2 regions of the Caballeronia sp. LZ028 genome follow, and region 1 is predicted to be linked to the other one. Evidence: predicted binding sites of a transcription regulator. Region 1 holds the regulator's gene; the other holds the start of a gene.
The links. Region 1 encodes FliA, which starts transcription of late flagellar genes. Its sites were predicted from a motif close to CTAAAGTTTNNNNNNNNNNNGCCGNTA; they were not measured.

Region 1 (7,412 bases):
GCCTTGCAGCCGTCTTACGGCGTGTGTAGTTCTTCCGCAAGCCCTTCTCCGATGCGCCCGTAGCTCAATGGATAGAGTACTGCCCTCCGAAGGCAGGGGTTGCTGGTTCGATCCCAGCCGGGCGCGCCAAGCGTTTCCACTCGACAGCCGTCGCAGTCGAAACTACTCGAGTCCGCCCTCGCGGTTCGCCGTCGTCGTCCCCCAACCAAACCCCATCCCCGCCAACCACCTCCTATAAGCCACCGCCATCCGATCGCACTTCTGATGCAACTCCGCATCGAGATCGAGCGGCAAGCGCTGCGGCCATTGCGACTCCACCACCGGCGTGTCCTGCATCAAAATCTCCATATTGAAGTCGTATAACTCGCGATCGGAATGCGTCGAATCGTCCTCGTGAATCGAGACGAGCCACGCGCGCGTCTCTGTCTGCGTCACCGGCGACGCCGCCAGCATGATATGCAGCGCGCCCTGCCCGCCCGACGCCATCTTCGTCAGCTTCGCGATCAAAGGCCGCTTCACGCGATACACATAATCGATCATCGCGCCGCCGCCCTGCCCCGGCATTCCCGCCGGTTGCCAGTATCGGCATTGCCGCGCTTCCAGACCTTCATCGCTCGCGACGACTTCGTAATCGGGCACTTCCGTATGCGTGTCCTCGCCCAGAATCCCCGCATGCACGAACGAGAAATGCGCCATGTCCAGAAAATTCTCGACGACGCGCGGCGCCGACGACCTCACCGTCTGCGGCGCGAGATTGATGCGCCGGCCACCGGGAATCGCGGCTTCGGGAAAGAAATCGAGCGCATACGCAGGCTCGCCGAAACACATCCAGATAACGCCGTACTTCTCTTCGCAAACGAAAGTCGTCGCGCACGCGCGCTTCGACGGACGCAATGAAGGATTCGACGGAATCCGCAAACACTGTCCTTCGATGTCGTAACTCCAGCCGTGATACGGACACACGATCTGATCGCGCATCACATGCCCGAGCGACAACTGCGCGCCCCGATGCGGACAGTAATCGCGCCACGCATGCGCCGCGCCGATGCTGTCCCGCCACACGACGATCCGCTCATCGGCCACGATGAATCCGCGCGCGCCGCCTTCCGGCACGTCTTCGCTATTGCAAACGGGCAGCCATTCGGCAGCTAAAGAAATGGATTCGTCGCGCATCGCCGTGAATGAGAAATGGACGTTCTTAAGCTGTTCTTACACGAAACACAGCGTCTTCGCAAAACGTTGCAAAATAGCGGATCGCTCGCTCGGTGCAACTCGATACCACTCAATTCAGCCGATGCCATGCGACGGGGCCGCAGTACTTGGCAGCAAGATAAAAGAAAGAAATCACCATCCAGGGGTTCAGTATGGAGCAGGCGCATCAACCGGCACGCCGGACTTATGCCTTCGCATGGTCCGAACACCGGAATCCGGAACGCGAGCAGGCCACGCTGCGGGTCTGGATGGGAGCGGTGGTTCTTCTGGCTTACGGCGTTTTCGCGTGGCTCCGCCCTTCACACGATGCCTTCCTGACCACGCGCCTCGTCGCGCTCTATGTGTCTTATGGGGCGATCACGCTTCTGATCGTCAGCCGCATGAGCGCGCCTTCTGTTGCGCGCCTGACCGTCACGACCATCGCCGATCAGACGATCCTCGGGCTCGCGCTCGCCGCGGGCGGCGCAACGGCGCTGCCGCTTCTCTGGGTGATGTTCTGGTTTCTGATCGGTTCGGGATGCCGATACGGCAAGCGCACGCTCGCCGTATCGTGCGCGACGGCGCTCATCATCGTCACGGCGATGGCCGTCTGGCAGCCGTGGTGGCACGAGAATCTTCCCGCCGCGATCGGGCTCGCGCTGAGCGTACTCGGCGCATCGGTGTATCTGAGCGTGCTCGTCGATCGGCTCGGCAACGCGAATCGCGATCTAGCGCGTCAGGCATCGACCGATCCGCTCACGGGTCTGTCGAACCGGTACGCGCTGGAAAGAGTCGTCGATCGCGCGATGAACGCGCCCGAAGCCAATGGCGATCACGCCACCGCGCTCCTTCTGATCGATCTCGACGGCTTCAAGGAAGTGAACGATACCTACGGTCACGCCGTCGGCGATCTGCTGCTGCAAGCCTTCGCGGACTCGCTCGCGAAGCGCATGCGCAAGTCGGACACCATCGCGCGTCTGGGCGGCGACGAGTTCGTCGTGCTCGCGCATCAGATGCGCGACCGCGACGCCGTGTTGTCGGTGGCCGACAACATCCATTCGGCGCTCGGCGAAATTACGTCGGTGCAGGAGCGGCCGGTGTCGGTATCGGCGAGCATCGGCGCATGCCTGCTTTCGAGCGCGGCGTCCGCGCATCAAACCGGCATGACCGCCGTGCTGCGCGCCGCCGACCGCGCGATGTACCGCGCGAAAAGTCTCGGCGAAGGGAAAACGGTCTTCGCCGAGACGCGGGACTTCGAGATCAGCTAGGGAACGTCAGGCCTCGACGCTCGTCCACGCCTGCTCGCGCAGCTTCGTGCGCAGACGCGCGACCGCCTGGCTGTGCAACTGACACACGCGCGACTCGCTCACTTCCATCACCGCGCCGATTTCGCGCAGGTTCAGGCCGCGTTCGTAATAGAGGCTCATCAGGAGCTTCTCGCGCTCGGGCAGCTTGTCGATGGCTTCGATCAGCGCGCCGCGAAGGCTGTCGTCGAGCAGCGCGGACAGCGGATCCGAACGATCGACGCAATAGCGGTCGAGGAACGGCTCGTCGTCGGCGGAGCGATCGAAGTCTTCGTAATAGATCAGCTGGCTGCCGTGCAAGTCCTGAAGCATCGACTGATATTCGTCGAGCGGCATCTTCATGTGCTCGGCGATTTCCTGCTCGCTCGCCGCGCGGCCGAGGTTCTGCTCGACCTTGTGCACCGCCGATTCCACTTCGCGCGACGTCTTGCGCATGCTGCGCGGCAGCCAGTCGTTCGCGCGGAGCTCATCCAGCATCGCGCCGCGGATGCGCTGGCTCGCATATGTTTCGAACTGCGCGCCCTGATCTTCCTTGTAGCGGCTCGCCGCGTCCAGCAGGCCGATCATGCCGGCCTGAATGAGATCGTCGAGATCGACGCTCGCCGGCATCTTGGCGACGAGTTGGAGCCCCAGCCGTCGAACGAGCGGTGCGTATTTCGTCAGCACTTCCGACTGTGAGAGTTTGCCTTGGGCGTTATACATCTTGGTCACCTATCTTGATCACATCGACGCCGTGCTGCTCAATGCAAAGTCGTGAAGCGCAGCCGCACGATGCGACGCCTCCCGCGCGCCCTGTACAGAGTCGCTAACCGGATTTCGCGCGTCGGCCTGGCCGCCCGCATCGCGCATATAAGGCGCGGGGCGCATCGGCCAGTGCAGGAGCTCCGCCGCGATTGCGCGGTAGTCGCGCGCCGCGGCCGTGGCCGGGAACGCTTCGACTGCGCAGCGTGAGAGTTCCATCGCCCGAGCGACGCGCGCATCCTCGGACACATATCCCGCCTGCACGAGCGACACGGCCAGATACCGGCTCGCGACGCCCGACAGGTTGTCGAACGCGACCGCCGCGTCGGCCGGGTTCTGCACGTGATTGACGAGCACGCGGAACTGGCCGATCGCATGGGCGTAGTGCAGTCGTTTCATGCACGCATACGCCTCGGTGATCGCCGACGCGGCTACCCGCGTCACAATAAGAAAGTCATGCGCCTGCGCCGCGAGCGTCGACAGCGCGCCGTGGCGATCGAGTTGCGCATCGATCAGCACGATGTCCGCCGGACCGTCGAGCAACGCGCGGCATTGCGCGGCATCGTGAACGATGCGTTCGTCGCGCGGCGCGGCCATCAGCGAGAAGCCGAACGGCGTGCGCTCGACGGCATCGCCGAGCATGCGCCGGCCCGACATCACCGAGGCGAGCGCGCCCGCGTCTTCGGTGCCCACGAGACGGCTCACCGATCCCGCGTTGCGGTGCTCGTCGATCACGAGCACGTCCTTGCCGTGGATGGAAAGCGCCGCGCCGAGATTCACCACCGCCGACGTGCATCCGATGCCGGCCGGTCCGCCCGCGATCGCCACCACGCGCGAACCGGCGCGCGTAAGGAGCCGTCGCAGGCCTTCCGCCTGGTCGAGCACGAACTTATCCAAAGTGCACCTCATGCAGTTCGGTCGTGGCGCGCGCGGACAACGCGGACAGCAGCGCAGGCGTTTCTTCGTCTTGCGGCACGAAGGGCGAGTTGTCGCGCGGGATGCAGAACGCGCTCTTGATGAGAAACCGCTTGGTCGCGACGTACAGGTTCTCCGGCACTTTCTGACCGGTCGACACGTAATGCACCGGCAGTTTGTAGCGGATGACCGTATCGAGCACGCCGCCGAGATTCGTCGCTTCGTCGAGCTTGGTCAGGATGCAGCCCGCGAGCGGCGGCTGGTCCGCCGCGCTCTTGTAGGCCTGCACGACTTCGTTGAGCGTGTCGCCGTGGCTCGTCGCGTTGAGCAGCAGGATGCGCTGCACCGGATGACCCGCGCCGCACAGCATCGCGATCTGATCCGAGACCATGCGATCGCGCTGGCTCATGCCGATCGTGTCGATCAGCACGATATGTTTGTTGCGGAGTTCCGAAAGCGCGAGTTGCAGGTCCGCGCCGTCTTTCACCGCGTGAACCGACACACCGAGAATCTTGCCGAAAATGCGCAGTTGCTCGTGCGCGCCGATACGGTAGCTGTCGGTCGTGAGCAGCGCGACCTTGCTTGCGCCGAAGCGCATCACGCAGCGCGCGGCGAGCTTGGCCGTCGTGGTCGTCTTGCCCACGCCAGTCGGGCCCATCAGTGCGAACACGCCGCCGCGTTCCATCAGCGCGTCTTCGCTGTCCATCACCGGAATGTTCGATTCGAGCACCTGCTGCACCCACTCGAGCGCGCCTTCGACGCTCTCGAGTTCCGGCATGTTGTCCACCATCATGCGGACGAGCTGCGCCGAGAAACCGGCGGCGAACAAACGCTTCGTGAGCGCGCCGCCCGTCGGGTTGCGGCGCTGGCGCTCGCCCCACATGAGACCGGAGAAGTGCTCTTCCATCATCGAGCGCATCGACGAAAGCTCGTTCATCACCGTTTCGTTGACGACCTGCTCCATGCGCGTGCGGATCGCTTCGGTGACGACGGCCGCCGCGTTCGCGGGCAAGCCATCGAATGCGTGTTCCTTCGATGCCGGCGCGGCGTTCGCCTCGGCTGCTTCGGCGTGCGGCGCGCTCGCGTTGATCTTCTGCGCGGCGCGGCGCGCGGCGATTTGCGCGGCTTCGCGTGCCCAGTCGGGCGTTTGGACCTTCGGCTCGACGGCGGCTTCCGCGCGCTTCGTTTGCTGACGCATGGCGTAGCGGGCCGAGTCCGCCGTCTTTTCGACGCGCGTCTCTTGCGCAGTCACCGGGACCGGCACGCCCATGCCGCGTGCGATCGCAGCCGACGCGGTCAGCGGACGGTTCGACGGCATCGACGCCTGCTGCGCGATGCGCTTCGCATGCTCGATCAGCCACGGATTGGAATCGGCCATCGTCGGCGGCGTGTCGTCTTCTGCGCGAGCTTCCGGCTCGGCGTGAAATTCATCGTCCGCATCGGTGTTCGCGCCGAAGACGGACGAGAACACATCGCCGCTCGCGTACGGATTCGCGGCCGGCTGCTTCGCCGGCATCGCGGCTGCAGCGGCGGCCAGCGCGGCGCGCGACGTGCCCGCCGAACGTGCTGCCTGTTCCTTCGCGGCGGGCGAGATCGACGCGATGTCGCTGTCCGCGACGCCGACGATCTCGACCGAGCCGTCATCGAGCGTGCGATTGGACAACACGATGGCATCGGGGCCGAGCGCTTCACGAACCTGGCGCAGTGCGTCGCGGCTGTTCGCGCCGATGAATTTACGAATGTTCAAACTTGCCCCCGATGAGGTGAAACTGCGATCTTTAGCAAGCGGACCCACTTGGCTCGTTGCCGTGTCCGCTTTTCAGTGAAGCCATTATTGCGAACTTGAGTCTTTGTCCATCGCTGGATAAGGGGTGAGAAAAAGGGGTATTTCGGCTGATGGAAGCGCGCCGTGCATCGCAAGGGCGGGCGTTTGCCCGGAAAAAGATTCCGCTTCGCCCGTTTCCGCGCGCGGGCGCGGCGGCGTAAGCTTTAGGCTCCGCGCGCATCGAAGCCGCGCCGGACAATCAAAGGAGACTTCTTCGCATGACGTCCGCTGTCCCTTCCTCACAGGATCAAACCACCGGCGCGCGATTGCTCGTCGATGCGCTCGTCCATCACGGCGTCGAGCGCGTGTTCTGCGTGCCCGGCGAGAGCTTCCTCGCCGTGCTCGATTCCCTGCATGACGAGACCGAGCAGATTCAGACGATCGTCTGCCGCCACGAGGCGGGCGCGGCGAACATGGCCGAGGCGGTCGGCAAGCTCACCGGCAAGCCGGGCGTCGCGATCGTGACGCGCGGGCCGGGCGCGACGCACGCGTCGATCGGCGTGCACACCGCGTTTCAGGACTCGACGCCGATGATCCTGCTCATCGGCCAATGCGCTCGCGATCACATGGATCGCGAGGCGTTTCAGGAAATCGACTATCGGCGCATGTTCGGGCAGATGGCGAAGTGGGTCGCGCAGATCGACGATCCGCGCCGCGTGCCTGAATACATGAGCCACGCGTTTCACACGGCGATGTCCGGCCGTCCGGGTCCGGTCGTGCTCGCGCTGCCGGAAGACATGCTGACCGAAACCGTCGATGCCGTGCCGCCCGCGCCGCGTTATCAGCGCGTGGCGGCGTCGCCGTCGAAGGCGCAGATGGAGCGCCTGCGCGAACTGCTCGCGAACGCGAAGAAGCCGTTCGTGATCGCGGGCGGAAGCGGCTGGACCGCCGAGGCGACGCAGGACTTCGCGCGCTTCGTGGAAGCGTGGAAACTGCCGGTCGGCTGCGCGTTCCGCTTTCAGGACACGCTCTCCAACGACCATCCGAACTACGCGGGCGATGTCGGCCTCGGGATCAATCCGGCGCTCGCCGCGCGTGTGCGCGATGCGGACGTGCTCTTCGTGCTCGGCCCGCGCATGGGCGAATCGACGACGGGCGGCTACACGCTGCTCGATATCCCGAAGACGAAGCAGACGCTCATCCACGTGCATCAGGGCGCGGAGGAACTCGGGCGCGTGTATAGCGCGGAATTGCCCATCGTGTCGGGCATGCCGGAGATCGCGTCTCTTCTGGCTTCGCTGGAAGCGCCCGCCAGCGTTGCATGGGATGGCAGCGCCGAAGCCGCGCACGCCGCGTATCTCGAGTGGCGCAAGCCGCGCCCGATGTTGGGCGATGTGCAGCTCGGCGAAATCATGCGTCAGCTCGCCGAGACGATTCCCGCCGATTCGATCCTGACGAACGGCGCGGGCAATTACGCGACGTGGCTCCATCGGCAT
Region 2 (7,412 bases), 280 kb from region 1:
CCGCCGGACGTGAGAACGGCGCGACGGACACGAGCAAAGCGGCCACGGAGGCCGGAAAAGAGAGCGTTGAGATTCAGCCGCGGAAGCGGCAGGCGCTTTCGAAAGAACCACACGAAGGCGCGTTTCAGAGCCGTTCGCCGCTGTTGGTTGACGTTGTCATTTTCAGCGGCGAAGGCAGGAAATCGGGCACATTTCTCGATTCGGGCGCGATGTTACCAGAACACCGCGCCATTGCCAACTCCCGCGCGCCGGCCAACTCATTGATGCAACAGAACTATTTCTGCCACGCGCTGGCTTCGTCGAGCAGATGGATATCGTCGGCTGCGAGTTGCAGGCGCGTCGCGGCGGCCAAGCTCTCCAGTTGCGCGACCGACGTGGCGCTGGCGATCGGCGCCGTCACGCTCGGGCGCGCGATCATCCACGCGAGCGCGACCGTCGCGGGCGTCGTGTCGTTGCGTTTCGCGACTTCGTCGAGCGCGTCGAGAATCTCGAGGCCGCGCGGCGTCAGATACTTTTCGACGCGCGAGCCGCGCGCCTTGTGCTGCGTGTCCGCCTTCGACCGATATTTGCCCGACAGAAAGCCGCTCGCGAGCGCGTAATACGGCACGACGGCGATCTTGTGCTGTTCTGCCACCGGTTCGAGACCGGTCTCGTAGCCCTCGCGGTCGTAGAGGTTGTATTCGGGTTGCAGAATCTGATACGCCGGCAAGCCCGAATCCTTCGCGACTTTCAACGCCTCTTCTAGCCGCTCGCCCGTGTAGTTCGACGCGCCGATCACCCGCACCTTCCCCGCCTTGATGAGCGTCTGATACGCGTCGAGGGTTTCGTCGAGCGGCGTGGTTTCGTCGTCGTAATGGGAGAAATAGACGTCGATGTAATCGGTCTTGAGACGCCGCAGCGAATCGTCGACGGCCGCCGCGATGTTCGCCGCCGAGAGCCCGGCGCGCGTGGACAGCTTGCCGACTTTCGTCGCGAGCACGACCTGGTGGCGCTTGCCGCTTTCCCTGAACCACTTGCCGATGATCGTCTCCGATTCGCCGCCCTGATGCCCGTCGACCCAGGCGGAATAGACGTCGGCTGTATCGATGAAATTCAGGCCGTGGTCGACGAACGCGTCGAGGATCGAGAACGACGTGCGCTCGTTGGCAGTCCAGCCGAACACGTTGCCGCCGAAGACGAGCGGCGCAACTTTCAGTTCCGATGTGCCGATATTGCGTGTCTGCATGTGCGCTCCGAATGCGTCGTGAGGGACCAAAAAGCATACGCGCGAAATCGGCGCCTTGCCGGGCAAGGCTTCGCGGCCTCGCAACAGAATTCGTTACACAAATCGTTTGCGCGGGCCTTAAGTTTTTTTCGAGGGGCCCGATAACCACAAGTAGGCGGCCGGCTATCACCGAGCGCAGGACCGCCAGGCAACTTACTCGGTGCTTTAGCCAAAGCCAGATACAGTCTCCCAGGAGAGAACAAAATGATCGGTATCAACAGCAACATCAACTCGCTGGTTGCACAGCAGAACCTCAACGGCACGCAAAGCGCGCTGTCTTCGGCGATCACCCGCCTCTCGTCGGGCAAGCGCATCAACAGCGCTGCTGACGACGCAGCAGGTCTCGCGATCTCGAACCGGATGCAAACGCAGATCAACGGCCTGAACCAGGGCGTTTCGAATGCGAACGACGGTGTGTCGATTGCCCAGACGGCTTCGAGCGCGCTTTCGTCGATGACCTCCAGCCTGCAGCGTATCCGTACGCTGGCCGTGCAAGCCGCTAGCGGCTCGCTCTCGTCGAGCGACCAGGCTTCGCTGCAGAAGGAAGTTTCGCAGCAGATCGCCGAAGTGAACCGTATCGCGTCGCAAACGACGTACAACGGCCGCAACATTCTTGACGGTTCGGCTGGCAGCCTGAGCTTCCAGGTCGGCGCGAACGTCGGTCAGACGATCAATCTGGACCTGAGCCAAGACATGGGCGCGAACTCGCTCGGCGGCGGCATGGTGCAGAAGGGCAACACGCTCGGCACGTTCTCGAACCTGTCGCTGTCGTCGAGCGGCGCCTACGCCTCTTCCGGCGCGACGATCACCTCGATCAACGTGCTGTCGGACGGCAAGGGCGGCTTCTCGTTCACCGACCAGAACAACGTCGCGCTGAGCTCGACGGCCGTCACGGCCATCTTCGGCTCGGGCACCGCAGGCACGGGCACGGCTGCAGCACCGCACGAAAACACGCTGACGTTCAGCACGAGCATTGCCGGTTCGATGGGCGCATCCGTGAGCTCCGCGATCACCACCCTCAACGCGTCGATCAACAAGATCAACAAGCCGGACACGGTCGCGAACCTCGACATCAGCACCACGACGGGCGCCAACGTCGCGCTGGTCTCGATCGACAACGCACTGCAGACGCTGAACAACGTGCAGGCAACGCTGGGTGCAGCCCAGAACCGTCTGAGCGCAATCGCTTCGTCGCAGCAAGCTGAATCGACCGACCTGTCGTCGGCTCAGTCGCAGATCACCGACGCGAACTTCGCGCAGGAAACGGCGAACCTCAGCAAGGCTCAAGTGCTGCAACAGGCTGGTATCTCGGTGCTCGCGCAAGCGAACTCCCTGCCGCAGCAAGTTCTGAAGCTCCTCGGCTAAGCGGTACGCCAAGGTAGCACCCGACGCCGGATCTTCATCCCGAAGATCCGGCGTCGGGCCGTCCCGGCGACGAAACCACGTTTCGATCTCTTGCGTGTGCGCCCGCGCCCACGAGCGCACACGCAAGAGTTTGTTTCCCGCAACGAGCAGTTGACTGCGATCACGCGCAATCAGGCGACAGCGCGATACACGGAGTTACCCGATGTCCACGATCAGTACGGCCACCACGGCGGCGACCGCCGCGCAGACCCAGGCGTCCGCGAACGCGGCGCTTGCCGAAGCAGCGCAATCCATCATCAGCGGCGCGACGGGCAACTCGTCGATGGACGTCAACGCGCTCGTCACCGCGATGGTCAACGCGAAAACGGCCGGCCAGAGCGCATCGCTCGCCGCCGCGCAATCGAACGACAACACGAAGCTCTCGGCGATCGGCACGCTGTCGTCGGCGCTCTCGACGCTGCAAACCACGATGACGAGCCTGACCGACGGCTCGCTGATGTCGACCTTCACGACCAACGTGACGGGCACCGGCATCACCGCATCGGGCGCCGCCGGCGCCGTGGCGGGCAGCTACGACGTGACGGTCTCGCAGATCGCGAAGGCGCAATCGCTGACGTCGACCGGCTTCGCGACGGACGAAAAGCTCGGCACCGGCACGATGCAGATCAGCGTCGGCTCCAAGTCGATGTCGATCAACATCACGAGCAGCAACAACACGCTTTCGGGCATCGCCGCCGCGATCAACAACGCGTCCGGCAATCCGGGCGTGAGCGCGACGATCGTGACCGGCACGGACGGCCAGCATCTGGTGCTCAACTCCACGACGACGGGCGCGTCGAACGTCATCTCGACCACGATCACCGGCGCGGCCAGCGGCAGCGACCTGAACAAGCTCGGGGTCTCGTCGACGGCCGGCGCAAACGGCGCGGCGTCCACGATTTCCGACGATTCCGTCACCAACGGCTGGTCGCAAAGCGCGACCGCGCAGGACGCGATGTACAAGGTCGGCGGCGTCGCGGGCACGAGTTCGAGCAACACGGTCACGAGCGCGATCAAGGGCGTGACGCTGAACCTGACGGCGGCGGCGGTGACGACCCCGGCGAGCACGCAGACGGTCACGATCTCGCAGGACACGTCGTCGATTTCGAGCGCGATTTCGAACTTCGTCAGCCTCTACAACACGGTCGTCTCGACGATCAACTCTTATACGTCGTTCAACAGCAGCGCGTCCGCGGGCTCGCAGGGCGGCGTGCTGCTCGGCAACTCGGCGGTCAACACGATCAAGAATCAGCTTTCGGCGATCATCGGCAGCGCGGTCGGCAAGGGCAGCGGCTCGATCTCGCTGGCGTCGCTCGGCATCAGCCAGGTTTCGTCGCTCGATGCGACCGCGGAGCAGCCGGCCGGCACGCTGACCATCGACAGCGACAAGCTCACCGACGCGCTGACGAACAACGCAACCGGCGTGTCGCAGCTTTTCAACGCGATCAACGGCGTCGGCGCGCAGCTGACCGACAAGATTTCGAGCTATCTCAGCACGGGCGGCCTGCTCACGTCCGAGACGGATTCGATCAACAAGGATCTCGCCAACATCTCGACGCAGCAGACGACGCTGACCAACTACGCCGCGCAGCTCACGTCGGACTACAACGCGCAGTTCACGGCGCTCAATACGCTGATGGCGAGCATGAACCAGAACACGCAATATCTGACGGCGCTCTTCGGCGGCACGAACAGCGCGGGCGCGATGGCGACCAACAAGTCCTAAAAGCGGAGAACCGGCACGATGAACCAGGACGCTCTCGTCGAACAACTGTTCGCACTGACGAAAGACATGGAAACGGCGGCCACGCTCGCGGACTGGCCGCGCGCAGCGGAGCTCGATGCCGCGCGCACGCCGCTTTTGCAGGCGCTGACGCGCGAGCAGAGCCCGCAGGCGCTCGCGAAAATCCGCGAAATCCAGGGTATCGACGCTGCCGTGCTCGCGGACGCGAGCGCGACCCGCACCGGTCTCGCCGCCGAATATCACGCGGCGATGAAGCGCGTGAACGCCGTCAACCGCTACCAGCAAGGCGCGCGGTTCTAGAAACACCGCGCTTTCGCTTCAGTTTTCCCCCGATGCCCGCTTCACGCGGGCATTTTTTCGCCCGCTGGCGATCCCCCGAATTACGGCGGCTTTCCCGCTCATCTCCGCGCTTCGGTTTGGCGGCCTCGCTTGGATAATCAGTTCAATCGCAAGGAGCACGCCGAAGATCATGAGCATTTCCCTACAGGTTCCGGACGCCACGACGCTGACGCCGGAGCAACAGTTCGAGCAGGACATCGCGACCGTCATGCAGTCGGCGCTGGAGAATCATCACGCCGGCAATCATGCCGACGCCGAAGCGCTCTATCGCGCGATTCTCGATCACAAGCCGGATCACGCGGACGTGCTGTACAACCTCGCGGTTCTCTTTATCCAGACGCAACGTCCGGACGACGCGGTGCCGCTGTTCGAATCCGTGCTCGGCCTGCGTCCGGACAACGGCCAGTACTGGGTCTCGTACATCGACGCGCTCGCGCGCACCAATCAGACGCAGGCTGCCTGGTTCGCGGTTGAAATGGCGCAGCAGCGCGGCGCGCGCGGTCCGGCGATGGACGGCCTGATCGAGCGCCTGTCGCACCCGAATGGCTACGCGGCGGCCGTGCTCGCCGAGGCCTCGCAGCTCGCGCGCCTCGCGCCGAAGACCGTCGATGGCAGCGCGGACGACGCGTCGCAATCGACCGCCGGCAAGCGCGGCAATCCCACGCCGCAGGACCTGAACCAGTTCGCGTCGCTTTACAACAAGGGCCGCCACGACGAAGCGATCAAGCTGGCGCGCGTGCTCGTCGAACGTTATCCGCATCACGTCGGCGCGCAGCGTTCGCTCGGCCTGGCGCTGTACTCGCACGGCCGCTTCGTCGAAGCCATCGAGCCGCTCGGCCGCACGGTCGAGCTGGAGCCCGCGGACCAGCATTCGCGCATGCTGTTCGCGAGCGCGCTGCAGGTTCATGGCGACAACGTCGGCGCCGAGCGGCAGTGCCGTCTGGTGATCGCGCGCGACCCGAATCACGCGGAAGCGCATCGCGTGCTCGGCGTGTCGCTGTCGGCGATGCGCCGTCACGCCGAAGCCATCGAAGCCTGCGAACGGGCGATCGAGCTCGCGCCGAAAAACGGCGACATGCACGGCGCGCTCGGCGTCGTGCTGATGGACGACGGTCAGATCGCGCGCGCCGAAGGCACCTTCCGCAAGGCGCTCGAGTGCAACCCGATCGACTTCATTTCGCACAGCAATCTGCTGTTCTGCCTCACGCACCGTACCGATCTGACGCCCGTCGCGCTCTTCGACGAACATCGCGAATTCGACCGCCGTCACGGCGATCCGGCGCGCCGCCTGTGGCGCGCGCACGAGAACGCGAAGGATCCGCACAAGACGCTGCGCGTCGGTCTCGTGTCCGGCGACTTGTTCCGCCACGCCGTCGCATCGTTTCTGGAACCCGTGCTCGCATTGCTCGCGAAGGATCCGGGCATCGAGATTCACGTCTACAGCACCCATGCGCGCGAGGATTCGACGACGCAGCGCCTGCGCGGCCACGCGCCACGCTGGAACGTCGTCTCGGGCTTGTCGGACGATGCGTTCGTCGAGAAAGTGCGCGCCGACGGCATCGATATCCTGATCGACCTGTCGGGCCATACCGGCCGCAACCGCCTGCGCGCCTTCGCACGCAAGCCCGCGCCGGTCCAGGCGTCGTGGATCGGCTATCCGCAGACGACCGGCGTCAGCGCCATCGACTATTACTTCGCGAACCGCACGCCGCATTTCTCGCCGATCGACGACCAGTTCGTCGAAAAGATCGCGTACCTGCCGGCGGCGGCGCCGTTCCTGCCCGATGCGAATTCGCCGCCGGTCAATCTGCTGCCCGCGCTCCACAAGGGCTACGTCACGTTCGGCAGCTTCAACCGCGTGTCGAAGCTGCGCCGCGAGGTGATCGCGCTGTGGGCGCGCGTGCTGCACGCCGTGCCGGATTCGAAGATGCTGATGGGCGCGATGCCCGACGACAGCGCCGTCGCGGAACTGGGCAAGTGGTTCGCCGAAGAAGGCATCGCCGCGGACCGGCTTGCGCTGCTCAAGCGCTCGAACGTGTCGGTGTATCTGCAGCAGCATCATCAGGTCGATCTGTGTCTCGACACCTTCCCGTATGCGGGCGGCACGACGACGCTGCACGCGCTCTGGATGGGCGTGCCGACGCTGACGCTGCTCGGCGACACGATGCCCGGCCGCGCGGGCGGCACGTTGATGAGCCAGGTCGGACTCGAATCGTTCATCGCACGCGACGCGGATGAATTCGTCGCGAAGGGCGTCGCGTACGCAAGCGATCTGAATGCGCTCGCGGCCCTGCGCACCGGCATGCGCGAGCGCTGCTCGGAATCGGCGCGCTTCCGTCCGGACGTGATCGCCGCGAGCATGAGCCACGCGCTTCGTCACATGTGGCAGCGCTGGTGCGCCGGCCTGCCCGCCGAATCTTTCGATACCGAACTCCTCGCCGCCGCGCCCGCCGCAGCGAATTCAGCAGCCACCACGCAAGGTTGATCATGAGCGCCATTCCTCTCTTTCGCGAGCAGCCCGCCATCGACGAGCGTATCTTCGTCACGCAGCCGCATCTGCCGCCGCTCGACGAATTCGTTCCGTATCTCGAGAAGATCTGGGAAAACAAGACGCTGACCAACGGCGGCCCGTTTCATCAGCAGCTCGAACAGGCGCTGTGC

Region 2: a site for FliA is predicted at 1,342-1,368, ahead of QCE58_RS01990 (flagellin). Genes of this name have one in related genera too.

What each region holds. Positions count from the first base shown of each region.
Region 1 covers NZ_JARUXN010000001.1:142,908-150,319, forward strand. The annotation lists tRNA gene QCE58_RS00705 (tRNA-Arg) at 54-129, shown strand; gene QCE58_RS00710 (aromatic ring-hydroxylating dioxygenase subunit alpha) at 163-1,173, opposite strand; gene QCE58_RS00715 (GGDEF domain-containing protein) at 1,365-2,459, shown strand; gene QCE58_RS00720 (RNA polymerase sigma factor FliA) at 2,466-3,197, opposite strand; gene QCE58_RS00725 (flagellar biosynthesis protein FlhG) at 3,216-4,133, opposite strand; gene flhF (flagellar biosynthesis protein FlhF) at 4,126-5,898, opposite strand; gene QCE58_RS00735 (thiamine pyrophosphate-binding protein) at 6,195-7,412, shown strand, end outside.
Region 2 covers NZ_JARUXN010000001.1:418,647-426,058, reverse strand. The annotation lists gene QCE58_RS01995 (aldo/keto reductase) at 275-1,225, opposite strand; gene QCE58_RS01990 (flagellin) at 1,469-2,629, shown strand; gene fliD (flagellar filament capping protein FliD) at 2,832-4,394, shown strand; gene QCE58_RS01980 (flagellar protein FliT) at 4,413-4,712, shown strand; gene QCE58_RS01975 (tetratricopeptide repeat protein) at 4,882-7,236, shown strand; gene vioA (dTDP-4-amino-4,6-dideoxy-D-glucose aminotransferase VioA) at 7,239-7,412, shown strand, end outside.